One region of the Vibrio sp. 811 genome, then DNA from elsewhere that is predicted to be linked to it. Evidence: predicted binding sites of a transcription regulator. Region 1 holds the regulator's gene; each other region holds the start of a gene.
The links. The regulator PurR, encoded in region 1, represses purine synthesis genes. The targets are predictions, from matches to a motif close to TNANGNAAACGTTTNCNTNA.

Region 1 (7,443 bases):
TAAAAGCGTCATTTCAATTCACAATGCGGTCTTTAAAGGCGTATTTAGTTATGAAGACGTGCAGTGTTTGCCAGAGTTTCATTGTAGAAACGTTCCCGATGCTGCGGTGAGTGCAACGCATATTACGATGCTCAAAGCTGGTGTAATGAATGCAGATAAGATAAACGCGGTCAGCCCTACGTACGCAGAGGAACTCAAAACAGAGCTTGGCAGTCATGGAATGGCTTGGGAGTTTCAGCAACGCGCGCAGGACTTAGTTGGTATTTTGAACGGTTGTGATTACAGTGCTTGGAACCCGGAAACGGATACTTACTTGCCAGTTAATTACTGCGCCGACCAGCAAAGTATGTCGCAAGGGAAGAAAGCTTGTAAAAAAGCATTACAACAACGACTAAATTTGCCCGAAAAAAATGTAGCTATGTTCGGTATGGTTTGTCGATTGACCCAGCAGAAAGGCGTTCATTACTTGTTGCCTGCTTTGGCCGATTTTTTGAAGCACGATGTTCAGCTAGTTGTCGTTGGGACCGGAGACCCTATTCTTGCCGCTCAGCTACGAGAGGTTGCCGCGCAGTTTTCTAGCAAATTTGCCTTTGTAGAAGCGTATGACAATGAACTTGCGCATATCGTTGAAGCTGGTTCTGATTTCTTCTTGATGCCTTCTGAGTTTGAACCATGTGGCTTAAACCAAATCTATAGTATGGCTTATGGGACATTACCGATAGTACGCGGTGTTGGTGGCTTAAAGGACAGCGTTAGCGATTATGATGTAAACCCATCTGAAGCAACGGGGTTTGTTTTTTTCGAACCGACACCGCAGGCATTGTTGTTAACGATGCTAAGGGCACTGTTGCTCTACGCTCAAAACGAGCCTGAAGTGAATAAAGTACAGTTGCACGCGATGCAACGAGACTTTTGTTGGCAAAAGGCCGCAGAATCTTATTTGCAGCTTTACCACTCAGCGTTAGTTTGACTTAAAATTGTAACGAAAGGCACCGAATGAGGTGCCTTTATTATCTTGAGTAAGGGGAGTGTGGTAGGATGGCTTTTTACTCAATAGCACGATCTTTTTGATACTCAATATGACCCAGCCGCTACTTTTTCATAAAACCTATTTGCACCCTACTAGTAATGAGTGGGTTGTATTTGTGCACGGTGCTGGTGGTAGCTCTTCTATCTGGTTCAAGCAAATTAAAGCTTACAAGCAACACTTTAACTTATTGCTGATCGATTTAAGAGGTCATGGAAAGTCAAATCAGTTACTTAAAGAGCTCATTGCTAGCCGTTATACCTTTACGGAAGTTACCCAAGATATTTTGAAAGTATTGGACCATTTAAAGATCCAATCCGCTCATTTTGTCGGTATGTCGCTTGGTACTATTATTGTTCGAAACCTTGCTGAATTGTCATCAGAGCGCGTACGTTCGATGGTGCTCGGCGGTGCTGTCACAAGGCTTAACACTCGTTCTCAGATATTGGTGAAATTAGGTAATTTTTGTAAGCATATCCTACCGTACATGTGGCTCTACAAACTGTTCGCTTATATTGTTATGCCTCAAAGAAGCCAACGAGAATCTCGCCACCTTTTTATTCGCGAAGCCAAGAAGCTTTGCCAAAAAGAATTTAAACGTTGGTTTATTCTTGCCGCTGATGTAAATCCGTTAATGAAATATTTTAAAGATCGAGAGTTACCCATTCCGACTCTTTACTTAATGGGCGACAGGGATTACATGTTTATTAAACCTGTCAAAGAAATGGTTGCAGCACATAAACTCAGCATTCTACGAGAAATCCCGAATTGTGGTCATGTATGCAATGTAGAGCGTCCAGAAGACTTCAATCAACACTCCATCGAGTTTATTAAACAGCAAGCTGTATGTGCTTAAAACTGAGTGCATCCACTGAATAGGAGAGCCGCTATAGCTCTCCTAGTTGATATCCACATTGCCAACATGCACCAAATTGCCCTTCGTTTATTTCATGACATTTTGGGCATTGCCAATCTTGATACTCATGCCTATCGGATTGTTTTCGATATGTTTTTACTATTTCTTCAGCTTTCATCTTTTGTGCAGTGTCAAAAAGCCACACATAAGGATCGGTATCATCACCAAACGGCAGTTCTCCTTTTAAGCCGAAAATACCTTCTCCGCGAACTTCACAGTAAATTTGTTCCACTTTAAGCAGCTCACATACAATGTGTGCTTCTGCTGGGTTTTTAGCGATAAATATTTTCATCAAAATACCCACTTCACCAATTACAAGTTTTGCTGACTTGGTGTCGGCCTTACTTTATTCATAACCCATTTAGTGATGATTGGAAATAGTCCCAATAGCGCAAAAGACGCTAATACTGCGGGTGAAACAATGCCCGATAGGCTTTCAATTGTTGCTAATTGAGTACCTGCATTCAGATATACGGCTGTGCCTGGCAGCATACCTATTTGGCTAGTGAGATAAAATCGACCTACAGACATCGGTGTTAAGCCCATCAGTAAGTTGATTAGAAAGAAAGGGAATACAGGGATTAGACGCAAGGAAAATAGATAAAAAGCTCCGTCTTTTTCGACACCTTGATTAATTGCGTTGAGTTTATTTCCGAATTTGTTTTGTACCCAGTCACGCAATAAGTATCGGCTGCTCAAGAAGGCCAGTGTTGCCCCCATAGTGCTAGCGAAAGAAACCAGTAGCAAGCTTGTCCAAAAACCAAATAAGGCTGCACCAAGTAAGGTGACTACTGCCGCTCCTGGGATAGAAAAAGCGGTAATTGCAATGTAGGTAAAAAAGTAAATCGCAGCCGAGAATACAAAATTCTGATCGATGTATGTAGTTAGTGCTTCTTGTTGGGCTTTTGCATTCTCTAAGGTTAAATACTGGCCAAAGTTAATACCTAAAAAGACGATAGCCGCTAGTAGGATGAGACCTAATATCAGTTTCTTATTCATAATTTTGATTCCAATTTGGGATATATGTAATAAGACAGTAGGAAAACCGAAAAAATTTCACAAAAAAACCGCAGATTAGACTGCGGTTTTACAAGATAGTTTTTAGGCCGACTTTTATTGGAGGGCGTTCATCAACTCATCTCGGCGAGCTTGAGGTACTACACTCCAATGAGTGCCGTTGATAGCACCTTCTAGTGCCCATAGCAACTCAATGTTGACGGTTGCAGAGTGCGTATCTCTTATCGCTTTATAGGCGTTAAGCGCACCTTCCTCTTCAAGCTTCTCTACGGATTCGATGCCGGCTTTTTTTAGCATGCGCTCGGTAGCCAGTCGTAAGTTAGGCAAATCTTTCAAACGGTTAGGCTTTGTACTTGCTTGCTGTTCTTTCTCAAGCTTTGCCTTTTTCAATGATTGATTCGCTACTTCGATTAAGCGTTCGCTTGATTCCCATAAATCGCTGGAAATAGCGTAGTACTTTGTAACGACTGGAAAGCCACGTTTTTTATAAACGTAAGGCTTTAGCCCTTGTTTCTCGAAGTCAGATGAAGTTTTTTGGTCTGCTCTGATATGAAGCTGATTGTTTACCACTAGTGCAAACATTGTTTCATCAGCGAATAGTCCGAAGCCACCAAACATTGAGCGCGACTTGATATTACCAAGTGCCTCAAATAGCTTCATAGAGTCTTTGAGTATCGGTTTATCCATGTTTTGTTATCTCGGTGTAATTAATATTACGCCACCAAAAGTCAGGTCCGAGAGAGTAGCAAACATGCGTAAAAACAATGTCATTACAGAGTAAAGTCATTGCTTACACACTTGCCATCGGTAACCCCGCTACCTTCCATATCGTAATATGGTTCAGGCCGGAGGCTTTGCGTCCCACTCTTTCGAATGGTTTGCCCTGTGCGTGACACAATGAGCATACTTCTTATATTGAATTAACATCACGGTTTAGCGTTAAAAGTGTGATTTCGGTTCAATAAAAATGATAGATTGAATGCTCTATTTTGCATATGGAAAGGTGCAAATTGGCCTTTGAAAAGGAGTTCTTAATATATATTACATTTATATAAAACAGGGAGTTAACGTTAGTCAATTGTTATTAGAGCTGTGTGAAGTATTAGAGAACACTTAATTTTCCCAAAAAAATAAGCGCCCCTGTAGAGCGCTTATTTAACACGGTTAAATACAGTGAAATTTAGTTCATTTTTTTCACAGTATTTCGAATTACAAGCTCAGGTTGCATTTCGAAAATTCGTTTTTCGTGTTCTTTATCTTTGATACGCTCAAGTAGAATTTCGAATGCATTTTTACCAACACGACGTTTAGGTTGGTGGATAGTCGTTAGCGGTGGAGAGAAGTATTCCGCAAGCTCGATGTTGTCGTAGCCGATCACTGAAATATCTTCAGGAATTTTGATCCCGTTTTGTTGCAAGCGGCTCATTAGGCCTAGAGCCATTGTGTCGTTAAAACAGAATACCGCCGTCGGGCGCTTGTCCATTGCGGTAATTTTATCTGCAACTAATACGGCCGTATCACATTCAAAGTTACCTTCAAGGATCCAGTCTTCATTTACAGCTAGGTTCGCTTCACTCATTGCGCGACGGAAACCTGCAATGCGCTCTTGGCAAGCAAGCTTTTCAAAATGACCGCTTAGACAAGCGATATCCGTATGACCATTGTCAATCAGATGTTTGGTTGCAATGTAGCCACCTTCTTCTGAGTTATCCATGATCTTGTCTGCTTGTGAGCTCTCTGGGCCCCAATCCATGACCACTTTAGGAATGTCCGCATGACGGTCAAGCATCTCTTTTAGTTCTTCGGTTAAGTCAGAACACATCACTAGGATGCCATCAACGCGCTTTTCAGCCAGCATACGAATGTAATCGCGTTGTTTTTCGTAAATCCCGCCTGTGTTACATAAAATCAGAGTATAGCCTTGGCGGTAACAGTAGCTCTCAACGCCATCAATCACTTCTGAGAAAAATAGGTTAGTTGATTGAGTTACTAACATGCCAATCGTACGAGTTGAGTTGCATTTTAGGCTGCGTGCAACGGCACTTGGCGCGTAATTCAGCTCGTCAACGGCTTTCATTACTTTTTCTTGCGTTGCTTCTGCAACGAAACGCGTTTTATTGATAACGTGCGAAACTGTCGTAGTGGAAACGCCGGCTAAGCGAGCAACGTCTTTTATCGTGGCCATAAATGGTGTCCTGTATCGAGCTACTGAAATATGTCGTATTGGATGTACCTGATGCTCTAATGGTTTCACACCTAGCAATATAAAATTGGCGCTAAGTGTCTCGGCAGCGGTTGATCCAAGTGCGACAAAAGGGTGCGTAGCAGCATCGGTCGATGAATTTTATCTTTTTTCTATCTGATGAGAAATTGCCATCAACCTGTTAAGAAAACACAAAAACCGCTATATTTCAGCGGTTTACATATAAATCATATTTAATCGTTTGCGCTCACATTTTAGCCCTATGTGGACTGACTAGCAATGTTTTCAGCAAGAGATTTGTGTATTTGAAGTCACATTTTGACTGCTAAATAACCAAGCGTCTTTGCGCTAAGTTAAGGCAAACGAATATTATACCCAAGTTACTTACAATTGGTCACTTTCAGGCATACAGGAAGCCCGATAGGCAGGCTCCCTAAAAATAGGCGGCAATTATTCACCAAGAACGTAGGCGCTGTCTAGTTTACAAAATGCAACTAATAGTTTCGCGACACTCGAGTAAAATCCAAATTCGTCGAATTGTTTACATTTGTCTGAAAACTGAGGTAACCAAGACATCAATTGTTGCTGGATAAAGTCGTTTTGTTTAACGAAGGCTTCTTCCATGTGTTTTTCTTGTTCAAGCTCGTTTGAGCGGATAATCATGTTCCCGAGAAAGTCGAGCTCAACGGCTAAGTGATCCGCAGGTTCCTTTAGGTTTTCGTCTACTTGAACGCCAAATTCAGTCATCAACTTTTCCATTTCCTCAGCTGGCTTGTCATTCAGTAAACCTGATTCACCAATGTACATGGATGCGTAAGGAAGAGCGCCGTATTTTTCTGTCTTCAAAAACAGTTCACAAAAGTCAGCTGCAAGCTCTAGTTGTGCATCTTCACGATCTTGTAACCGATTCAGCGCATCAACTAGGCTATCAACGGCTGGTTTTAGCGACTCATTTTCACCTAAACCTGCGAGAAAACTGCGAATTTCAACACTGTGATAGGCTTCCAATTCTTTCTCTGTTAGTTCTTTTGCGAACAAGCTCGAAAACCACCAGTAAATTTCAGCGCGTTTTTCATTAAAAGCTTTCACTTCTTGCATTTTGGGCTCCTGAATGATGCTTCAAGTCATGCATCACAAAGTCAATTAGGGATATCCCCTAAGTGTAATCAATTAAAATGAATAGCAGTAACTATAATTGTTATGTTTTATGGTCAAAAATGACCGTTTATTAATAGCAATGGGCAAGCTTGTTTTGAATCAATAAAAACGCTAAATCTTGCGTTTTAATGTATCTATGACTAGAAATGTTACTAGTTATGAATAGAATACGTCTTGGATAATAAGAAGACAGAAAAGTGGTGTAAATGAGCTATCACGTATTAGTCGTAGAAGATGATGTTGTAACTCGTAGTAAGCTTGCGGGATATTTCCAAAATGAGGGCTACCAAGTCAGCGAAGCAGAGAGTGGCGCAGAAATGCGTGAAGTTTTGCAAGCGGGCGATGTAGACCTGATCATGCTGGATATTAACCTGCCTGGTGAAGACGGCCTGATGCTTACTCGTGAGTTACGTAGCCAATCGGATATTGGTATCATATTAGTAACAGGACGCACGGATAGCATTGATAAAATCGTAGGCCTAGAAATGGGTGCTGACGATTATGTGACAAAACCTTTTGAACTGAGAGAGCTGTTAGTTCGCGTTAAAAACTTGCTGTGGCGTATTTCAGCAGCGCGCAGTGGCAGCTCGAAAGCGAATGAAACCAGTGAAGAGCACATTGTGCGCTTTGGGGAGTGGACATTCGACATTCAACGTCGCGCACTTAGCCGCAACGGTGAGCCAGTAAAACTAACTAAAGCAGAGTACGAACTTTTGGTGGCATTATCGTCTTACCCTAACCAGGTGTTAAGTCGTGAGCGTATTTTGAACATGATCAGCCATCGAGTTGATGCGCCGAATGACCGCACCATTGATGTTCTTATTCGACGTATGCGCGCAAAAATGGAGTTCGATCCTAAGAACCCACAGATTTTTGTAACGGTACACGGCGAAGGCTATATGTTTGCTGGTGACTAGTTTGAACATCACTAAATCGTAAAAAGAAAAAGGAGAGCTTCGGCTCTCCCTTTTTTGTGGCTTCAAGATAATACTAGTTTGCTTCAGCCATTGGTGTTTGGCCGACAGTATCACGCAATCTTTGCCAAATGCTGCCCAAGTACTCATGCCAATAAAGCTCTGTTTGTTCTAAGTAACGCGCTTTAGGTGAGTATTTATCCCAAGG
Region 2 (7,443 bases), on a different contig from region 1:
ATAGAGGGTAGGTCATACAACCACAACGATACTCAAAGGTTTTACCTTGAACGGATTTTACTTCAAAGCTGTGAGTGGTTTTGGCTGGTACGTTAAATACGGCTTCCATGACGCCTTTCCATTCTTTACCGTGAGGCCTTACTCGCCCGTAAACCTGATAAGTAATCAGGTGTGCTACTTCATGAGGAATGACTTCATCTAAGAATGCTTGGGTGTTTTCGCGAAATAAAACAGGGTTTAGGCGTACTTGATTTAATTGAAGGTAGGCTTTTCCTGCCGCTTTCCCACGGACGTCGAAGGTGATTGTTGGAATCGGGAAAGAACGTTTGAAAGCTTGTTCCGCCATCGCGATACAGCCCGCCATCACTTGCTTGGCTTTATAGCTGAGTTCTATATCCACAATTCACCTCGATAAATTAAATAAAAAAGCCCCCGCATTTGCGAGGGCCAGATCATAGCATCAGTTAATTATGGTGTGTGTTTTTTCTTGATGGTGGCATGGTAAGCGTGCCATGTACCGTAGCCTAGAATTGGCATGGTAAACAACATTCCGATCCCGTAGGTCGCAAAGCCGATAAGAATACCGCCACAGATGATCGCTGCCCAAACAATCATTGCTGGAATGTTGGATTTCACTGCATTAAAGCTGGTAAATACAGCGGTCATCATGTCTACGCGACGCTCCATCATGAGAGGAATAGAAAAGGCTGAAATGCTAAACACCACACAAGCCAAAACAAAGCCAACTAAAGAGCCGATGACAAGGAAGGGTAGGAACTCACTTAAAGGTGCCCCTTGAACAGAAGGGTAGAGCGCATGAAGTAGAGCGGCAATGCGCATCCAAAATATCATACACACTGCGAGTAACACGGCGAACGCCCATTGAGATGTTGAGTTACGACCGATCGCTTTCATTGAATGGAACAAGCTTGCTTTGTGTCCGCGCTCTCTCTCCCAACTGGCATCATACAAGCCCAGCGCGAGAAACGGACCAATTAACATGTAAACAATCAAACTGGGCATGACGACTAAGTGTGTGCCTTGCCACTGTACGAGCAAAACAATGCCTATCGCAGCTGCCATAAAACAGATGCCATAGAAAGCACTAATAAGCGGCATTCGCACGAAATCATGCAGACCTAATGCGAGCCAATGAAAAGGTGCAGAAAGATTGACCGTATTGCACGGTATGGTTCTGGCGTATTCGTTGTCTGGCACTTCCTTTCGCTTGTTGTGGAAGTCCGATGGATTAACAGTTCGAGGCATAACTCCTCCTTGATTTATTCCCACATTATCCGCTTATACCAACTGACAGCGGTTTTTGTTCAGTCAAACTTGAAGCGACTTTTTCAAGTTTACATCTGAGCATTGGCTTAGTTTGGTATCGGCCATAAAGATGCTTAACTCATGTCTTTACTTAAGTGTTGCTTCCACAGTCGCCAGCATCCGACGTCTCTATTTAAATTGGAATTAACAATATTTTAACTATTGGCGGAGATGGGATAATTTACAAATAATTGCTTAAAATTTATTCGGTATAAAAATGAGGGAGAAACAGGACTGCTTTGTGGGGCAGGGCGGTATGAGCCGAAATGACTAGATAAAAGTTGCTGAAAATAAAAAGCCCCCGCCATAGGCGAGGGCTTGATTGATTCTTGCTTGGCTTGATTATTTGATGCCAGCGAAATCGCGTAGAAGTGCAGCTTTGTCTGTCGCTTCCCACGGGAATTCTTCACGACCGAAGTGACCGTAAGCCGCTGTCTTCTTGTAGATAGGTTGAAGAAGGTTAAGCATTTCTTGTAGACCGTATGGACGTAGGTCGAAGAATTGACGAACCGCTTCAATGATGATGTCGTGAGGTACTTTCTCAGTACCGAACGTTTCCACCATGATAGACGTTGGATCAGCAACACCGATTGCGTAAGAAAGTTGGATCTCACAACGGTCAGCCATGCCTGCCGCTACGATGTTTTTCGCTACGTAGCGTGCTGCGTATGCTGCACTACGGTCAACTTTTGATGGATCTTTACCAGAAAACGCACCGCCACCGTGACGAGCTGCGCCGCCGTAGGTATCTACGATGATCTTACGACCAGTTAGGCCACAGTCACCCATAGGCCCACCGATTACGAAGCGACCGGTTGGGTTAATGAAGAAGTTTGTTTCTTTGTTGATCCACTCAGAAGGTAGCACTGGCTTAATGATCTCTTCCATTACCGCTTCACGCAGGTCTGAAGTTGAGATTGAGTCACAGTGTTGAGTTGAAAGAACAACCGCGTCGATACCAACGATGTTACCTTGATCGTATTGGAATGTTACCTGAGATTTTGCATCAGGACGCAACCAAGGTAGTGTGCCGTTTTTACGAACTTCTGCTTGCTTTTGAACAAGACGGTGAGAGTAAGTAATTGGCGCTGGCATTAGTACTTCAGTTTCGTTACAAGCGTAACCAAACATGATGCCTTGGTCGCCTGCACCTTGTTCTTTAGGGTCAGCTTTATCAACACCTTGGTTGATATCTGGCGACTGTTTACCGATTGTGTTTAGTACCGCACAAGAATCTGCGTCAAAGCCCATATCTGAATGTACGTAGCCGATTTCACGAACGGTTTCACGAGTTAACTCTTCGATGTCTACCCATGCTGAAGTCGTGATTTCACCACCCACCATTACCATACCGGTTTTAACGTAAGTCTCACATGCAACACGAGCCTTTGGATCTTGCTCTAGAATCGCGTCAAGAACCGCATCAGAAATCTGGTCTGCAATTTTATCTGGATGACCTTCTGATACTGACTCAGAAGTAAACAGGTGCTTAGCCATGTTAGCTCCACTATATCTGGTTTAAAACTGGGGAATGATAAACTCTCCAGCGCAAATTAATACTAATTTTTGTAGGTGTATCTACATCTAGACGTCTATTCTAAATTTGATTGCTCGAATTACAAGCTCTTTTTTGGTTTTTGTTATAACCAAACGTTTGCCTGATTTATTGATAATTTTAAGAACTTCGAACGATTTGGCGCGAAAGGTGCAATATTTGTGAGGTTTTGGACTGGAAAACGTTTGCACACCCAACAGGGCTTTGAGAGAATTATGACCTACTTTTCGTTTCGCTTAATGTACTCAGGAGCAGACATGTCGTCTCGTAAACATCTTGCCAATGCAATTCGTGCTCTAAGCATGGATGGTGTTCAACAAGCTAACTCAGGCCACCCAGGCGCACCAATGGGTATGGCTGATATCGCTGAAGTTCTTTGGCGCTCTCACCTAAACCATAACCCTTCAAACCCAGAGTGGGCCGACCGCGATCGCTTTGTGCTGTCAAACGGTCATGGGTCAATGCTTATTTACTCTCTACTGCACTTAAGCGGTTACGAGCTATCTATTGACGATCTGAAAAACTTCCGTCAATTGCACTCAAAAACCCCAGGTCACCCAGAGTACGGCTACGCGCCTGGTATCGAGACAACAACGGGTCCTCTAGGTCAAGGCATCACTAACGCTGTTGGTATGGCGATCGCAGAGAAAGCACTAGCGGCACAGTTCAACAAAGAAGGTCACGATATCGTTGACCACTTTACGTATGTGTTCATGGGTGACGGCTGTCTAATGGAAGGCATCTCGCATGAAGCATGCTCTCTTGCTGGGACGTTAGGTCTAGGCAAACTGATCGCGTTTTGGGATGACAACGGCATTTCTATCGACGGTCACGTTGAAGGCTGGTTCTCTGACGATACACCTAAGCGTTTTGAAGCGTACGGCTGGCATGTAATCCCAGCAGTCGATGGTCACGACTCAGACGCGATCAACGCAGCAATTGAAGCAGCAAAAGCGGACCCACGTCCTACGCTTATCTGTACCAAAACAATTATCGGTTTCGGTTCTCCTAACAAGTCTGGTTCGCACGACTGTCACGGTGCACCACTAGGTCACGATGAAATCCAAGCGGCTCGCGAATACCTAGGTTGGGAGTACGGCCCATTTGAGATCCCGGCAGATGTTTACGCTGAGTGGGATGCAAAAGAAGCGGGCGCCGCGAAAGAAGCAGCTTGGAATGAAAAATTCGAAGCATACGCTGCAGCTTACCCTGCTGAAGCGGCAGAGCTTAAACGTCGTCTAAACGGCGAACTTCCTGCACAGTGGGAAGAAAAAGCGAACCAAATCATTGCTGATCTTCAAGCAAACCCAGCGAACATTGCATCACGTAAAGCATCGCAAAATGCACTAGAAGCGTTTGGTCAAATGCTTCCTGAGTTTATGGGTGGTTCTGCTGACCTAGCGCCTTCTAACCTGACCATGTGGTCTGGTTCTAAGTCTCTAGAAACGGAGGACTTCTCTGGCAACTACATCCACTACGGTGTACGCGAATTCGGTATGACTGCTATCATCAACGGTATCGCATTGCACGGTGGTTTCGTTCCTTACGGCGCAACATTCCTAATGTTCATGGAATACGCTCGTAACGCAATGCGTATGGCTGCGCTGATGAAAATTCAGAACATCCAAGTTTACACGCATGATTCGATCGGTCTTGGCGAAGATGGCCCAACTCACCAACCTGTTGAGCAAATGGCGTCTCTACGTGTAACTCCAAACATGAGCACATGGCGCCCATGTGACCAAGTTGAGTCTGCAGTTGCATGGAAACTAGCGATTGAACGTAAAGATGCACCAACTGCACTTATCTTCTCTCGTCAAAACCTAGCGCAACAAGAGCGTACTGCTGAACAAGTCGCAGACATCGCGAAAGGTGCTTACATCCTGAAAGATAGCGAAGGTAAGCCTGAGCTAATCCTTATCGCAACAGGTTCTGAGGTTGAGCTTGCAGTGAAAGCCGCTGAGCAACTAACTTCAGAAGGCAAGAAAGTACGCGTTGTTTCAATGCCATCAACAGATGCATTCGATAAACAAGACGCTGCTTACCGTGAATCTGTACTGCCATCAGACGTAACGGCACGTATCGCTATTGAAGCGGGCATTGCTGATTTCTGGTACAAGTACGTTGGCTTCGACGGTCGCATCATCGGTATGACAACATTCGGTGAATCTGCACCTGCTGGTCAGCTATTCGAGATGTTTGGCTTCACGACTGAAAACGTAGTGAACACAGCAAAAGAATTGCTAGCGTAATTGTAGGACCGTCTAAACAGTCAAACGTAAACGACGATTGTTAAACGCTAAAGTTAGAAAGGCCATCATTATGATGGCCTTTTTATTTTTGTCAGGTTTTCCAACCTTGTGGAATGCTTTGGTGAATGCAGTCTAAAAGTACGGATAAGCGCAGTGGTGGTCGTCCTGCTGGTGTATAGCAGTTAATGGAAATAGGCTCAGAAAGCCAACCTTCTAAGCAAGGTGTGATTCGCCCTGGGTGATGTTTCTCATAGCCGCATGCTGTCCAAGTCGGCAGCAGTCCAATACCATGACCATTCGCGATACTGTCTATTTGCATTGCTATGTTGTCGCTGTATAAGCGACTAACAAAGGGTTCTAAAAAGAATTCACCGTGTTGAGGGTGTGCTAGCATCAATCCATTTTCTTGCACTGAACCAAAATCGATCCATGGATGTGCTTCAAGTTCTTTGGGGTGCGGTATAGGCCCATGTTGTTTTAGATAATTTGGAGAGGCAAAAGGCGTATAGCGAAATACCCCCAGCACTTCTTTTCGCCAGTCTAGCTCTTTACGTTCACCGAGCCAGATGAACAAATCTGGGTCATGATGCGCCTCAGAAAAGTCACTGGTAAGTTGAACTCTAACATCGGGATTATCAGCAAGAAAACGATTGAGTACGCCGCCGAGCCAGCTTCTAACTAAGGCAGTGTGACAAACAATATGCAGTGGCCCTGAAACTTGGTTCGTTAAACCTTGGAGTGCATCATAACTCTCTTCACTTAACTCAAGAATCTGGCGGCTGTAGTGGGCAAAGATTTCTCCAGCTCTTGTCAGAACTAATCGATTACCTTGCCTAGCGGTTAGAGCCTGACCGAAGTCTTCTTCTAATTGTGCCAAGCGACGACTTAGCGTTGATTTTGGCTGATTAAGGGCTTTAGCAGCGGCTGTCAAACTTTTATGCTGATTGAGCGCATCAAAGGCTCTAATTGATGCTAAGTCGTGCATATTTCTTTTACTCCTTACTGCGTTATGTACGAGTTCCATAAATGGAAAGAACCGTTCCATAACTCTCACTATGCATCTCATTCTATTTGTGAATAATTCACTTTCGAAAATAATAATCATTATCAATTATGGAGATGTAGATGTCTACTCTTAGACTGCCAGTTATTACCGCAACTGGTATTTTAGCCTTCGTCAGTGTCCCTCATGTTTTTGCCAATGATGCAGTTTCTAAAATGGAAACAGTGGTTGTAACTGCATCAAGTTATGAGCAATCTCAAGCGGACGCGCCTGCAAGTATTAGTGTGATTTCACGTGAGGAGTTGGACTCCCGTTATTACCGCGATGTGACTGATGCACTAAAAAGTGTGCCAGGTGTTGTCGTGACAGGTGGTGGTGATACCACCGACATTAGTATCCGTGGTATGGGTTCTAAATACACTTTGATACTGGTCGATGGTAAACGTCAAAGTACGCGTGAAACTCGTCCAAATAGTGACGGCCCTGGTATCGAACAAGGTTGGTTACCTCCTCTTCAAGCGATTGAGCGAATCGAAGTTATTCGTGGCCCAATGTCGACGCTTTACGGTTCTGATGCGATTGGTGGTGTGATTAACGTCATCACACGAAAAGATGCGCTAGAGTGGACGGGTAATGTTCAACTGGGCACGGTACTACAAGAGAATAGTCGCTCAGGGGGAGAGCAGAGCGCGAACTTTTTCGTTAATGGTCCGTTGGCTGAAAATTTATCTCTCCGAGTATATGGTCAGTACACAACCAGAGAAGAAGATGACATCGAATACGGTTATGAAGATAAAGATATGCAGAGTATCTCTTCAAAACTGACTTACCAGATTAATGATCGCCACTCGGTGCAATTAGAGGGCGGCACGTCGGCACAAAGTCGTCGTGGCAATGTGGGCCTTTCAGTGCCGACCACAGGGTGTCGTGGTGGGTGTGAAGATTCACTGAATGAATATCGTCGTAATTACGTAACGGTAAGCCACAACGGTGATTGGGATTCGGTGGGAATTTCAGATACTTACTTACAGCGAGAAGAGAGCGAGAACAAATCTCGTGAGATGACGATCACCAACACCACGTTCAAATCGAGCTTGGTGACTGGTATCGGAAACCATACGTTGACGACGGGTGTGGACGCCACTCATGCAGAGCTTGAGGATTTTACTTCCAATAAAGCATCATCGAAGACCGAAACATCGAATACGCAGTGGGCTGTTTTCATTGAAGATGAATGGAGAATCGCCGATCCGTTTAGCGTTACGCTTGGTGGTCGTCTAGATCATGACGAAAACTATGGCGCGCAT
Region 3 (7,443 bases), 220 kb from region 1:
ATTCCTCCAAAGTCGCTAGAGGCATCTCATTCGACGTTGTTATCTATGGAAGCGATTGATGAGGATGGCAATGTCACGCAGCATGGGAGAAAAGTATATCCACTACCCATTGATGCACTGTTTGCCGATCTCGTTACCAGAATTCAAGCGAAGCCAGAGAAGGAAGCAATGATTGATTTGGCTGCCGCCTTATCTGTGCCTGCGCAGCTCTATCAGCGACAAAGTGGTGAAGTTGCTGAGCTTCTATCTCAAGAGGAGCCATACGGATGTGATGTCTCTTTGTTGATCCGTTTGGTTCGGGGGGAGCGACTTCCGGGCATTGTCATTGATGCCAGCGCACTCGAAGAGGCACAAGGTTTAGCGAAACAAATGCGAGAAGTATTTGAATTACCGGAACTTGACGTTGCCTCTCGATATAAACGTGAAGCGCTCTTTTTCTCCATCGCCTCATTGCACCCTGAGCTTGTGTTTGTCCGACGAGCTCGTCGAAGGGATGCTCTAGGAAATGGCGTAGTCGAGATGCTGGTTGGGCGTAACAGCCGCTTTCCTGATAAAGAAGAAGCGGCCATCGTGCTAGATAGCCATAGCGTGCCAGGACGAGGCGTTAAGCAAACACTGAACCTCGCATCGGTTATGATGCCTATCCCGCTGACATTATTACGCGAACTTGAGCTAGGGGAGTGGCAACAAGGTGAGACGAATTATGAAGAGGAGACCCCAAGAGCAACGATGCATTTGGTCTACGCCGGACGAACAATCTGTACTGAACATCAAGCGTTAAAAGGTGATGTTGCTGTTCAGTCTATTGTCGAAATGATAGAAGACGAGACACTGTTACCAGGATTTGCTTCTCAAAGAAAACAACAAATCCAACACTGGAAACTCTACAACGCATTGGGCCTTAATGTCGAAGGAGAAGAGGTTAACGACTTGGCCTCCTTGACATTTTCTAGCTGGTTAAAGGATCAGTTGGAAACATTAGGCGTTGAAAATGTCGATGATATGGCGTTGTTTGAACCGGAAGACTTAACATTTAACGGTGTTCCAGAATGGGAATACGACGATTTCACGGAGCAGTACCCTTTAGAACTTTCGCTGCCAGAACTCCAACTGGATGTTGAGTATTACGCGTCTCGCAAGCTAGTACAGGTCGTTTATCGAGAGGGAAACCGTAAGGGAGACCCGAAGCGTTGGGAGCTGCCACGTTGGGCTGGTTGGAAGATACAGTATAAAAAGGCCAGTCGAGTGATTGATGTAAAGTAGGTCGGCGGATGACGTTGTGACAAGAATTGATATTTTCTTGGTGAATCTATAATGATTTCATATTGATAGCGTTACTTGCGTGTTGTTTTTAGTTTCTTATTGAAATATTAATCAATTGAATGCTTATATATGGCGAAGCTGTACATCAGTTGTTACAAAGCTGGTTTTAATATTTCCTTTTGTATGTAAATTAGGGCATAAAAGACGAATGTTTTATATCCCATTGCTATATCAAAACAGTTGAACGATATTTGGTATATCTCATTTTCGAGTGTCGGGGGCATAGAATGGATCAACAAGGAAAGACGTGCATTGAATTCGACTACACTAGCTTTTTAGGAGCGACAGGTAGTAAAAAATGGACCTTTTTAGAGGCATTTGCCACCATCGCGCCTATTTTCGGTTTGATGTGGAAACAGAACATTGCGGAATTGCGCAAGCCTGAAGATCGGTTGTGGGATGCCGCATTAAAATCGATGTCTTCTCGTAAAAGTGATGAATCCAATTTGGTCCGCTTAACCCAGCTAGCTAAACATGAAGGGATCAATGAATTGCGAGTCGTTATGCCATATTCGCTCGATGTTCAGCAAATCGAGTACATAGAATCTCGCAGTCAGTTGAAGGTGGACACGTCAGAACAAGATGTTCTTAACATCAAGTTTTAGGCTGAGTATTTCCACTTCATCGATGTACTACTTAACAATAGTGCAATGAAAAGCGACCTCAAAGTAGGTCGCTTTTTTATTTTGAGGTTTTTGTCACAGGTCTTAGGAAGTGTGATGAATATAGAGTATTTGCACTTAAATTAACAAAAATGTAACGTTTGGAAATGCAATTGTCATAACTAGCTTCTAACTTTGTGTTTTTAGGACAAATTACCGACTAAGTGGTTGGTACTGTAAGTTCGAATTAACGTCCCTTATTGGCATACAAGGATGATTGAGTCACCACGTCATTTGGGCATAAAAACAAACACAATAAGAAAGGAAGTCAATATGTCTTTGTCTCGTCGAGACTTTATGAAAGCTGCCTCTTCAACGGCGATTGTTACCGGGCTGGTGGGCTGTGGTAGCGATGCTAGTGAATCTGTTGCGGTTACCTTTGAGCACGGAGTGGCGAGTGGAGATCCTACTCAAACACAAGTAATCATTTGGACTCGTGTTACGACCTCAGCAAGCTACGCAGATGTAAGCTGGCAAGTTTCATCTAACGAAAATTTTACTGATATCGTGCAAAGTGGCACTTTTGCCACAGACACGAGCCGAGATTTCACGGTAAAAGTCGATGTTCAAAATCTCAACGCAAATTCTCGCTACTACTATCGATTCATGGTTGGAGATGTCACTAGCGAAGTCGGGCAAACTCAAACATTACCAGAGGATGGTGTAGAAAAGGCATCCATGGCGGTTGTTTCTTGTGCAAACTATCCTGCTGGCTATTTCCATGTGTATCGAGAGATTTTAAATCAACATGAGCAAGACCCGTTTGATGTGGTGCTTCATCTCGGTGATTACATTTATGAGTATGGTGCTGGTGGCTACGCTAGTGAAGATGCTGAGGCACTAGGGCGAGAGCCAAGCAAAGGCACTGAATGTATTACCTTAGATGATTACCGAAAACGGTATGCGCAATATCGCCAAGATGCTGATCTGCAAGCGTTACATGCGAGCCTACCAATGATTGCTGTCTGGGATGACCATGAGCTTGCAAATGATACTTGGAAAAATGGTGCGGAAAACCATCAAGAAGAGGAAGGCAGTTTTAATGATCGTCGTGCATCTGCGGCTGCCGCGTGGACAGAATGGTTGCCCGTTCGTGAAAACACTTTCTCAAACATGCTGATTTACCGTCAGTTTTCGTTTGGAAGTTTAGTCAATTTGATGATGCTCGACACGCGACTTGTGGGGCGTGATAAACCGTTGGATTATTTCTCGCTCAGCTCACCAACGATGGAAGCTATTGGCGGTTTAGTTGCCCAGTCGCGCAGTCAAGACCGAGAGCTGTTAGGCGCTGACCAACTCGCTTGGCTGATGGATGCGTTCAGTACGCACGACGCAACTTGGAATGTGCTAGGGCAACAAGTGTTAATGTCTCGTATGGAGTTGCCAAGTTCGGTTATGACCGCGATGTTTCAATTGTTTACTGCCACTGAAGAACAAAAAACAGAGGCGTTATTAGCGGTAAACTCTGCGATTACGGGTTATCTCTCTGACCCAAGTTTAGATACCATTGCTTTGCCATATAACCTAGATGCATGGGATGGTTACTACGTTGAGCGAGAGAACGTTTATCAACTGGCCAAAGCCAGCAGTGGTAACTTTGTCTGTTTGGCAGGAGATACGCACAACGCATGGGCAAGTGAGCTTAAAGACGTATCTAAGCATCCTATCGGGGTAGAGTTTGCGACTAGCTCTGTGAGTTCCCCTGGGTTAGAGGCCTACCTCGCGTTAGACCCTGTTGCGATCGCTCAAATGGAATACACGCTGCCGCACTTAGTGTCAGAATTACAGTGGGCAGACATCAAACAGCGTGGCTTTATGCGCGTTACTTTTACGCCCGACAAGGCAGAGTCGACCTGGTATTTCGTATCAACGATTAAAGACAAAACATATCAGGTGACGACCAAGTCAGCCTCTACAACAGATGGCACTACGTTAAATATCGGCTAAACTGAGCCTAATACGAAAAAAGTCCGCAAGCTAGTGCGGACTTTTTATTGGAAAGCATTTAGCAATCTAGCGACAGTGCTAGTCAATCAATCCGTATTCTTTGCTCAGAACTTCGATGATTTCCGCTTTCGGATTCTCACTCAAATGAATCGGCTTGCCTGTAATCTTCTCGGCAATACCAATGTAGGTGCTCGAAATCGCCATCAAAGATTCGACGGGTAAAGCATTATCACGAGCGAGTGCTTCACGCTCTGGCATACGTTCTTTATTTAGCAAGATATCTGGGTCAGGGAAGTGGTTAAGTAGGAACTGGCGGAAACCTTCTTTTGAGTTCTCTACGATGTGACCTGCTTGGTACTCTTTAGCATCCCATATACGAGACGAGTCTGGTGTACCCACTTCATCCATGTAAATCAGCTTTTCATTGCCAGCAGCATCATGAACATAACCAAATTCGAATTTGGTATCGACAAAGATTTGGTCAATTGCTTCTAATGCTTGGCTGATAACGTTAAAGCCTTCTTTCAGCAGTTTTTCGTAGAGTGCGATATCGTCCGCACTTGAGAAGTTAAATGCTTCGTAGTTGTCTACGATATTTTGACGAGTAATATTAACGTCATCCGCTTCTGGCACACCGGGAATGCCTTTTAGAATGCCTTTTGTGGATGGGGTCATTAGCAACTCTGGCAGTGCTTTGTCTTTTTCTAACCCTTCAGGAAGTTGGATTCCACAAAACTCGCGCTCGCCATTTGCGTAAGCGCGCCACATCGAACCCGTGATGTATTTGCGGCAGATGGCTTCGATTTTTACCGGTTTGGCTTTTTGTACAATCCAAACAAAAGGGTGAGGAATGTCTAGAATATGGCTATCTGCTAAGCCATTTTCTTTGAACAGTTTGAACCAGTGATTAGAAATCGCATTAAGCGCAGCCCCTTTACCCGGGACACCATTAAGACCACCTTCAGCATGCCAAATACAATCGAACGCAGAGATTCGGTCGCTAATCACCATGATAGCCAAAGGCGCATCTGGCGCGACATTGTATCCTTTTTCTTTGATCAGTCGGGCGCTGTCTTCATCAGTTAACCAGTAAACTGAACGAACTTTTCCACTATGAACGGGTTTATGGGTGCGAATTGGCAGGTCGTCATTGACGGCAAGTACTTGATTAGCAAGGCTCATTGCGACATTCCTATCATCTTAATCAAACGTCAGAAAGAGAAGATATTCAGCAAAATGTGGGCGCTGAATAAATCGAATGTGGGCATCATACCAGAACTATTTTAACTCGCCAGAGAAAAAGCAAACGTTTGCCTATTTTCTTTAATACAAAAAAAAGCCCCCTTAAAAAGGAGGCGAGATGCAGGATGGATAACGTCGAACTTATTAGTGGTACTTATTAACTCTGCCTTCGACGAAAAAGACTTCACACTGATAGCGCTGCGCCATGTCGCGCAACATAGATTGATTCATAAGTGCAATTTTATTGGATGCGACAACAGCACTGGCATTGCCTGATCGGATGGCTTTTATCACGATCTCGACTTCTGAAAGCTGTTGAGAGGGCTTCATTTGAATAACGTTTTTACAGCAAATATTAGAAGCAGTGAGTTGTTCAAAGTCTGGACGAGGGCAGTCTGCTGTAAACAAAATCCATTGTTTCTGCTGCGATAAAACAGCCAGCTTAGATAGAAGCTGATCCGAAACGGCCATGGGCTTAGTTGCTTGTGCCAATACGTTGTAACGAGAGTATGTATGAGATTGACTTTGTAACTGCATCTTACTGTTCCTTTATACATGCTGTATGCCTATACAGTAGTTTGTTTTGGCGACCTGATCAACAAGTTTCTCAAAAGTTATTTGCGGTTTTTTGAAAAGGAAATAAAAGAATTTTACTTTAAGTAATTGAATTTATTTGTTTATTTTTTATTTCTGATATGTCTAACATCAATTTAAAAATGTGAGGTGAGTAGAAAGTTGGACGAGAGACATACAGGGGTTTACTACTGTATATACAGGTGTTTTTCACGGACAGTGGTTTGTATACAGTGGAAGAGGGCTGATAACCGATGCGACATGCTATGTAGGATAGGAGGGAATACGAGATAGAGATTGGAAATAGGCTTGGGAGATCAAAAAAGCGCCTTATAAAAGGCGCTTTTGAAAATCAGTTCCATTGATTCCGTCTTGCTTAGCTCGCTCGTTGCAAACGTTCGCGCATTTGCAATTCGCCTTGGTTAAATAGGCGCACGTCGATTTTTGCCATATCGTAACAAGCTTTACATGAGTAGTGGTGCTTGCCATCTAAATAATCGTGACGAGTTACAAGACTAGGTTTTTTACACCAATCACAGGTGCCTTCTTCAGTGAACATTGATTTTCTCCCCACCTAGATTAATTTGAGTCGTTAGGTGTTATTTTGCGCCGGGCATTATGGCATAAAAGCGCGACTTAAGTTAAATGTCTGTTAATTTCTTTGAGAGGGAGATCGATTGCGGTGTTTGATTATATGGGAATAAAAGCATGGTAGCCAAAGTATCCTGACCTATTTTTACTGTTTTGTAACATTTTGTGAGACGAGCTTAAAGGCATGATTGAGTCGCTTCATTTCTTCTTCACTGCCCCTTGTGTCAGGATGATAAAGCTTTGATAACTGTCTATAGCGTAGCTTGATTGCCTGTAAATCAGGGATGGTTTGTGGTGTGTAGCCAAACATAGCACACGCGACGCTTAGCTTATGGTTTTCTGCCTGAGTTTTGGATTTCTTAAATTCTCTGAATACTTTCTCTAACTGACGCTTCAGTTGCTTGTTCGTAAACTCTAGCTCTTTTATTTTTTCCGCCATTCGTTGATTTTGGCTTTCCCCTTTGGCTTCACGCGCTTTTCTATTCTGCTTGAGTTTTTTGATCACGAGGAAACTTAAGCCGCTGATGATGAGTATCGCCGCTAGCCAAATCAGCCATAGAAACTGCGAGTGTTCTACTTTGGGGGTTGCAACTGTGCTTTTCTCTTCTTGTGTTTGCTCCGCCTTTTTATCGAGCGACTTTATTTGCGAGACTTGTTTAGCTCGCAGTTGGTTGAAGCGCAGCTCTAACAGTTGATTATAAGCTTGTTCTGCTGCTGGATTATGCTGAGAAGCCATTTGATACAAGGCTTCAGTCAATTGAGAAGTTGTGACCTTATCTGGATTGCGCTGAATAAAATCGGCGAGAAGAAAGCCACGATCGGTTGGGTCATTGAGTGCGATAGAGGTTAGCCAATATAACGCTTGTGTTTCATTTTTTTCGCCATTTATCCCTTTAGCAAAGTCGTTCGCGAGCTGTTTTTGTGCAGGGAGGTAACCTTGGTTGGCGGATTGCTCTAGCCAGTAGCGCGTTTCTGGTGAGGCTTCAGCTTCGTTTGATGCCAATAATTGTTGTGCGTACTCGTATTGTTCGATGGGGTCATTTGGAGCTTGAGAGGCAAGTGAGTAGCCAGAAAAGCTAAGGCTAAATAAGCAGAGTAGGGCAGA
Region 4 (7,443 bases), on a different contig from region 1:
GAGCCTTTAATCAAATGTCGAAAGGTATTCAAGAGCTAGAAGAAGACCGAGCCTTATTAATGGCAGGGATTAGCCATGACTTACGAACACCTCTGACGCGTATTCGCCTAGCAACAGAAATGATGTCTCCTGAGGACAGCTATCTTGCGGAGGGGATCATTAGCGATACGGAAGAATGTAATGAGATCATCAGTCAGTTTATGGATTATCTCAAACCGGTGAACCAAGAATCGTTTGAAGCGGTTGATATCAGTACGATTGCCAGTGACGTCGCCAGTTCTGAAGGTGGCTATGAGGTTGAAATTGAAACAGATCTTAATCTTAACTTGCCGCCAGCCAAAGGAAGCGCGATTGCGATTAAGCGGGCGATCAGTAACTTAGTTGTGAATGCGCTACGTTATGGCAATGGCTGGGTCAAAATCAGCACTGGTGTGACAGCAGATAAGCAGCTAGTGTGGATTTCAGTAGAGGACAATGGACCGGGTATCGAGCATTCTCAAATCGCGAGGTTATTTGAACCCTTTACGCGTGGTGACACCGCTCGCGGTAGTGAAGGCACTGGGCTAGGGTTGGCGATTGTGAAGCGTATAATCAGCCAACATTCAGGCTCTGTGGTGATGCGTAATCGCAGTGAAGGCGGTTTAATCGCTCAAATCAGCTTTCCTACCAAGTAAGTCGATGGCCTGCACCCTTTAAACAAAAAGCCCAACCTAAATAGGTTGGGCTTTTCTTATTCTCAATAATCTTAAGACTCTTTCACTTCCTGAGGAAGTTCATCTTCGTCTTCCAGTTTCTCTGGCAGAAGTAGATTTAAAATGATCGCTGTGATGCCACCTGCTGCAACACCAGTTGAGAAAATACTCTTAATAAATTCTGGCATAAATTGCAGGATCTCTGGTTTTTGTGCGATACCAAGTCCCATTGAGAAGGATAAGGCCATGATCAGAATTGCGCGGCGATCGAGCTCAACACGAGAGATAATACGCACACCAGCGGCAGCAATCGTACCAAACATGACAATCGTTGCGCCGCCAAGTACTGGCTCAGGAATCAGCTGAACAAAGCTAGCGACGCCAGGAAACAAGCCAAGAATCACTAACATGCCAGAAATAAAGTAACCCACGTAGCGGCTCGCGACTCCTGTTAGCATGATGATGCCGTTATTCTGGCTAAACGTTGAGTTCGGGAAGCTGTTGAAAACGGCTGCGATTGCAGAGTTTAAGCCGTCTGCTAACACACCGCCCTTAATGCGTTTCATGTACACTGGGCCTTTTACTGGCTCACCAGACACTTCAGATGTTGCGGTAATATCACCGATGGCTTCTAGTGCGGTAATAAAGAAAATCAGTACCAGCGGAATGAACAGAGACCAGTCAAACGATAAGCCATATTGCATTGGTACGGGCAGTGCTACGATCTCGGTTGCGCCTAGCTGAGAAGTATCTACCATCCCCATAAAATACGCCATGATGTAGCCCACTAGCATCGCAATCACGATTGAAGCCACACGGATGTATGGGTTTTTCGAGCGGTTTAAAATCACAATTAATCCAAGTACCGTCCCAGCCAGAGCAAGTTTGTCTAAGCTGCCGAAGGTTCCTTCATTTAATGCTGCGTAGCCACCGCCCATTGATACTAAGCCGACTTGAATCAGTGTGAGACCGATAAGAGTGACGACGATGCCTGAAACAAGCGGAGTGATGATTCGGCGGGCATGCTCCAACACGCGAGATAGAAAAATTTCTGCAAATGATGCGACTAAAATCGTACCAAAAATGGCAGCCATCATGGTACTGATGTCTGCTCCACCGGCTTTCAGCGATAGGCCTGCACCAATAATAGGACCTAAAAAGTTAAAGCTGGTGCCTTGAACAGAGAGCAAACCAGAGCCAATTGGGCCAACGGTGCGAATTTGAATAAACGAAGACACGCCTGACGCAAACAAAGACATGCTGATGATGGTATTCGTTTGGTCTGCTGGTACACCCAAAGACTGACAGATGATCAGTGACGGAGTGATAACCGCGACGAACATCGCCAATAAGTGCTGAAGTGCGGCAAAAATGGTTTGAGGCAAAGGTGGTCGATCGTTGAGTTGATAGACCAGTTCCGAAGATCGGTTTGAAGTTGTCATTGTTTGTCTCGCTAGTCGCAATATTTCCCTAGTTCTCGCTGAATGGGAGAGCAGGGTGGAGTTGACGTCGTTACCTGTGATTGCTGTTAATCAGAGTCAACTCAGGTTGGTGGAGTGTGATCTAACACACTTAAAAATTTGTGCGCGATTATAGAGAGATTTACTCAAAAAGCAAACGTTTGCTTTTGGCGTGTTAAAAAACGAGCCATTTGGCTCGCTTTCAATCATTACGCTTTGGAGTAAATATCCCGCTCACCCAACCAGCGATCGATAATCGCTGTTGCGTTAGTCGGGTAATTGTCATGAATATGACGCGCAATACGCTGAACTTCGGGAATCAGGCGTTGATCTCGAACTAAGTCTGCGATTTTGAAATCAGCAAGACCTGTCTGCTTTGTACCCAATAGTTCTCCAGGGCCACGAATTTCTAGGTCTTTCTGCGCAATGACGAAGCCATCGTTACTTTCACGTAGTACTCCGAGGCGTTTTTGCGCGGTTTTTGACAGCGGAGAGTGGTACAGCAGCACACAATGGCTAGCAACGGAACCTCGGCCCACGCGACCTCTTAACTGGTGTAATTGTGCCAAACCAAGACGTTCAGGGTTTTCTATGATCATCAAGCTAGAGTTTGGCACATCCACACCAACTTCAATTACTGTCGTTGCGACCAGCAAATGCAGTTTATTGTCTTTGAAATCTTGCATCACCGCTTGTTTCTCTGCCGGCTTCATTCGTCCGTGTACTAGACCAATTTTTACGTCCGGCAGTTTACGTTGAAGCTCTTCTGCGGTATCTGCCGCGGCTTGCGCTTCTAATACTTCCGACTCATCAATCAGGGTACACACCCAATATGCCTGCTTGCCTTCGTTTAAGCAGGCATTTCGGACACGTTCGACGATGTCGTCACGTTTTGTATCAGGAATGGCAACGGTTTGAATCGGCGTTCGACCCGGTGGTAGCTCGTCAATCACGGAAGTTTCCAGATCGGCGTAAGCGGTCATCGCTAAGGTTCGAGGAATAGGCGTCGCCGTCATGATCAACTGATGAGGATAAGCGCCTTGTTTTGCGCCTTTTTCACGCAATTCTAATCGCTGATGGACACCGAAGCGGTGCTGTTCATCAATGATGACCAAGGCAAGGTGATGAAATTCAACGTGCTCTTGGAATAGCGCGTGAGTACCCACTACCATTTGCGCTTCACCACTGGCAATACGAGCCAGCTCGGCTTCCTTTGCCTTACCTTTGAGTTTGCCCGCTAACCAACCGACTTGAATGCCCATTGTTTCAAACCAGTTTGCGAAGTTGATAGCGTGTTGCTCGGCCAATAGTTCGGTTGGCGCCATGAGTGCCACCTGATGGCCATGCTCAATGGCTCTAACAGCGGCCAAAGCGGCAACCAACGTTTTCCCCGAACCAACATCGCCTTGCACTAATCGCATCATTGGGTGCGGTTTTTCTAGATCGGCTTCAATCTCTTGTACTACTCGGGTTTGAGCGTTTGTAGGAGAGAAAGGCAGTTGGGCTAAAAGCTGCGTTTTTAGTTTATTACAAGGACCGAGAGGTAGCGCTGAATCCTTCTGACCTTTGCTACGCACCGCTAGCATCGATAAGTTTTGTGCGAGCAATTCTTCCATGATCAAGCGGATTTGGGCAGGATGTTTGCCTTCGTCAAACTCATCTAAATTAATGGTTGGTGGTGGGCGATGAATGGTGTGCAGCGCTTGCGACATCGTGATTTGATGGTCATACAACCCCGCTGGAAGTAATTCCTGCACTGCGGTTTTATCAAGCAGGGCTAAAGCTTGTTCGGTAAGGTTGCGCAATGTGATTTGACGCAATCCATCGGTGGTGGGATAAACAGGGGTTAAGCTCTGTTCTACATCGGGCTTTTGCTCACTGACGTAAAACTTGTAGTCAGGATGAACAATTTCCAAACCCATGCCACCGCGCTTAATTTCACCGTAAGCATGCACTAACTTACCTTGCGTGAAATTGTTCTTCATGGCTGCGGTAAAGTTGAAAAAGCGCAGCGTGATAGTGCCATTACCGTCGCTGATTTTTACCGTTAGCATTTTGCGCTTACCGAAGATAGTGTCGACTGCCATGACCTTACCTTGCACGGCCGCCCAAAGGCCAGCATGCAGTTTGGCAATAGGGTAAATACGAGTACGATCTTCGTAGCGTAACGGAAGGTGAAACAGCAAATCTTGAACGCTATGTAAGCCAACTTTGGCGAGTTTTTCTGCGACTTTCGCGCCAACTCCAGAAAGGGAGGTTAATGGGACGGCAGATAACATTTGGGCGGACATAGAGGGCTCAAGAAAATGGTTAACATAGAAGTATGTTAACCATGGAGCTGTGTTTTTGTACAGGAAAAAATAGTCATGCTTTAGTTAGTGTCATGATTTGACTGATAACCTATCATTCCGAGGAGCTTTAGCGACATCAGGATTCTATTTCCAACAAGTATGTCGCTGAAGTTAACACTATCAGCATCTGTATATTTGAGAATTAGATCCTGAACCACGCTCCTTCGCCGCCGTTCAGGATGACGAAAGTCTGTTACTTGCTTTGCATCTCTTGCCACCACGCGTCATCGGCGATGATTTGACCTTCTTCATCGAGTGGTGGGTAAACGAGCCCTTTTCGTTTCGCGACCTTTGCCAGCACTGGGTGACCACGTTCAAAGAGAATACGGTTGATTGTCTCTTTAGGCAGAGCGCTTTCTTCTCGGTCGTACATGCCTGCGGCTTCACGTTGACGTTGCGCTTCATACAAAATTACGGCACTGGCAACCGATACGTTTAGTGACTGCACCATGCCCACCATCGGGATAATAATGTCTTGATCGGCAAGCTGTTTGGCTTGCTCCGAAGCGCCAACCTTTTCGCTGCCTAAAATGATTGCCGTTGGTTTGGTGTAGTCGATTTCGCGAAAATCGACGGCGGTGTCCGAAAGATTGGTCACCAAAACCTGCATACCTTGCGCTTTGAGTTCGGTAATCGCAGTTTCAATCGAATCGTGAGTATCCACTTCAACCCAGTTACGCGCGCCAGCTGAGGTATGGCTCAGCGTACGCATTTTGTCTGGCCAAATTGCGTGAACTTTGTGTAAGCCTGTCGCGTCAGCGGTGCGGATCACAGCAGAGACGTTGTTTGGCTTATGTACTTCTTCGAGACAAAGTGTCAGATCAGTTTGGCGAGTTTTTAGGACTTGGTGAATACGGTTGTAACGTTCTAGGTTCATATTTATTGAGGTATAAAAAATCGCCACCTAACAGAGTAGGTGGCGATAGAGGTTAGTTCTTTCTGCGTCTGACTCGGGTTGCTTGAGGCATTGCCTTAATCTTACGCATGATACCAGCAAGGTGGACACGATCTTTCGTCGTCAACAGCACAGTCACAGTGTATAGACGACCATCACGTTCTTCCGTTGAAAGGCCATGAATGTTTGATCCTGTTTTCGAGATCACGTTGGTCAGTTCTGCAAGAGCACCTTGGTTGTTAAGCATGTCGACTTTAAGTTCAGCAATGAACTCTTTATCGTAGTCTTCAGACCAAGCGACAGCCATATAACGGTCTGGCTCTTTCTGATAACCACGAACGTTCGGACATGTTTCTCGGTGAACAACCAAACCACGACCAGGCGATACGTGAGCAATAATGTGATCATCTGGGATAGGATGACAACAATTTGCAAACGTCAGCAATAAGCCTTCTGCGCCACGAATCGGAAGCTTCTTCTTCGAGTCCGTTGGGATTGAACTTGTTGTCGTGAGCTCTTCGGTGTCACCAAGGAGACGACGTGCGATCACAATGCTCATCAACTCACCCAATCCAATAGCAGCCAATAAATCATCGATGCTTTCTAGGCGAAGATCATTCAAGACTTCTTGGATATTTTCTGGATAAATTGAATCAATCGAGTGACGGCCAAGTGCGTGATTAAGTAGGCGACGACCTAAAGTGATCGACTCTTCACGACGCATCGTTTTCAGTACTTGTCGAATCTTAGTGCGGGCACGAGAAGTCACGACATAGTTTAGCCATGCTGCATTCGGACGCGCACCAGGGGCACTGATAATTTCCACCGTCTGACCGTTTTTCAATGCCTTACTCAATGGGTAAGGGTTACGATCAACACGAGCACCAACACAAGAGTTGCCTACATCGGTATGTACGGCATAGGCAAAGTCGACAGCCGTTGCGCCTAAAGGTAATTCAACGATACGACCTTTTGGTGTGAAGACGTAAATCTCATCTGGGAAAAGATCGGATTTTACGTTTTCAATGAATTCGAATGAGTTACCCGCGCTTTGTTGTAGCTCTAACAGGCTTTGCATCCAACGCTGAGCTTTCACTTGCGCAGTGGTGCCAGACTTGTCGCCTTTGTCTTTATAAGACCAGTGTGCTGCGACACCTTTGTCCGCCATTTGATCCATATCTTCAGTACGGATCTGAACTTCAACAGGTACGCCGTGTGGGCCAACCATGGAAGTGTGTAGCGATTGATAGCCGTTCGCCTTTGGTACCGCGATGTAATCTTTCATGCGACCAGGACGTGGCTTATACAAGCTGTGTACTTGGCCTAAAACGCGATAACAAGTATCAGCGGTATCAACAACGACTCGGAACGCATAGATATCCATGATGGTGTGAAAGCGCTGTTCTTTGGTTTTCATCTTGTTGTAGATAGAGAACAGGTTTTTCTCACGACCAACGACGCGAGCATTCAAGCCAAAATCTTGCAGACGGCCTTCTATTTCGCTGTGAATGCGTTGGATCATCTCTTTACGGTTACCACGTGCGGCTTTAACCACTTCTTTCAGTACGCGGTAGCGGTTGGGATATAGCGCCTCAAAGCCCAACTCTTCGAGTTCGGTTTTGATATTGTGAATACCAAGACGATGAGCGAGGGGCGCGTAAATTTCTAACGTTTCACGAGCAATACGACGCTTTTTATCTGGTCGAAGCGCGCCAAGCGTACGCATGTTGTGCGTGCGGTCAGCCAGTTTGATCAGAATGACGCGGATATCTTGCACCATGGCCAGAACCATCTTACGAAAGTTCTCAGCCTGAGCCTCTTTCCTATCGCGGAATTTGAGTTTGTCCAGTTTAGATACACCATCAACCAATTCTGCGACAGTGTTGCCGAATTTCTCTTCGAGATCTTCTTTAGTTACATCACAGTCTTCAATGACGTCATGCAGCAAAGCAGCTTGGAGGGTTTCGATATCAAGGCGCATTTCGGCCAAGATACGAGCCACTGCGACAGGGTGGATGATGTATGGTTCACCGCTAGAGCGGGTT

Region 2: a site for PurR is predicted at 2,969-2,988, ahead of metK (methionine adenosyltransferase). Genes of this name have one in related genera too.
Region 3: a site for PurR is predicted at 5,231-5,250, ahead of R7Q46_RS05450 (phosphoribosylaminoimidazolesuccinocarboxamide synthase). Genes of this name have one in related genera too.
Region 4: a site for PurR is predicted at 2,302-2,321, ahead of R7Q46_RS15905 (uracil-xanthine permease family protein). Genes of this name have one in related genera too.

Annotation. Positions count from the first base shown of each region.
Region 1 covers NZ_JAWOUB010000002.1:579,513-586,955, reverse strand. Annotated here, with positions in the region: gene glgA (glycogen synthase GlgA) at 1-970, shown strand, start outside; gene R7Q46_RS06460 (alpha/beta fold hydrolase) at 1,080-1,883, shown strand; gene R7Q46_RS06455 (DUF2007 domain-containing protein) at 1,915-2,235, opposite strand; gene R7Q46_RS06450 (TVP38/TMEM64 family protein) at 2,256-2,942, opposite strand; gene R7Q46_RS06445 (TfoX/Sxy family DNA transformation protein) at 3,057-3,647, opposite strand; cyclic di-GMP riboswitch class I at 3,764-3,853, opposite strand; gene purR (HTH-type transcriptional repressor PurR) at 4,141-5,145, opposite strand; gene torD (molecular chaperone TorD) at 5,614-6,261, opposite strand; gene torR (two-component system response regulator TorR) at 6,528-7,238, shown strand; gene elyC (envelope biogenesis factor ElyC) at 7,312-7,443, opposite strand, start outside.
Region 2 covers NZ_JAWOUB010000003.1:351,018-358,460, reverse strand. Annotated here, with positions in the region: gene R7Q46_RS08465 (SprT family zinc-dependent metalloprotease) at 1-400, opposite strand, end outside; gene R7Q46_RS08460 (DUF2189 domain-containing protein) at 469-1,266, opposite strand; gene metK (methionine adenosyltransferase) at 1,669-2,823, opposite strand; gene tkt (transketolase) at 3,139-5,133, shown strand; gene R7Q46_RS08445 (LysR family transcriptional regulator) at 5,225-6,118, opposite strand; gene R7Q46_RS08440 (ligand-gated channel protein) at 6,259-7,443, shown strand, end outside.
Region 3 covers NZ_JAWOUB010000002.1:355,124-362,566, reverse strand. Annotated here, with positions in the region: gene R7Q46_RS05465 (helicase-related protein) at 1-1,263, shown strand, start outside; gene R7Q46_RS05460 (hypothetical protein) at 1,551-1,928, shown strand; gene R7Q46_RS05455 (alkaline phosphatase D family protein) at 2,259-3,932, shown strand; gene R7Q46_RS05450 (phosphoribosylaminoimidazolesuccinocarboxamide synthase) at 4,011-5,114, opposite strand; gene R7Q46_RS05445 (SulA-like leucine-rich domain-containing protein) at 5,319-5,711, opposite strand; gene R7Q46_RS05440 (hypothetical protein) at 6,124-6,306, opposite strand; gene R7Q46_RS05435 (J domain-containing protein) at 6,484-7,443, opposite strand, start outside.
Region 4 covers NZ_JAWOUB010000010.1:128,760-136,202, forward strand. Annotated here, with positions in the region: gene envZ (two-component system sensor histidine kinase EnvZ) at 1-674, shown strand, start outside; gene R7Q46_RS15905 (uracil-xanthine permease family protein) at 746-2,134, opposite strand; gene recG (ATP-dependent DNA helicase RecG) at 2,362-4,443, opposite strand; gene trmH (tRNA (guanosine(18)-2'-O)-methyltransferase TrmH) at 4,697-5,380, opposite strand; gene spoT (bifunctional GTP diphosphokinase/guanosine-3',5'-bis pyrophosphate 3'-pyrophosphohydrolase) at 5,433-7,443, opposite strand, start outside.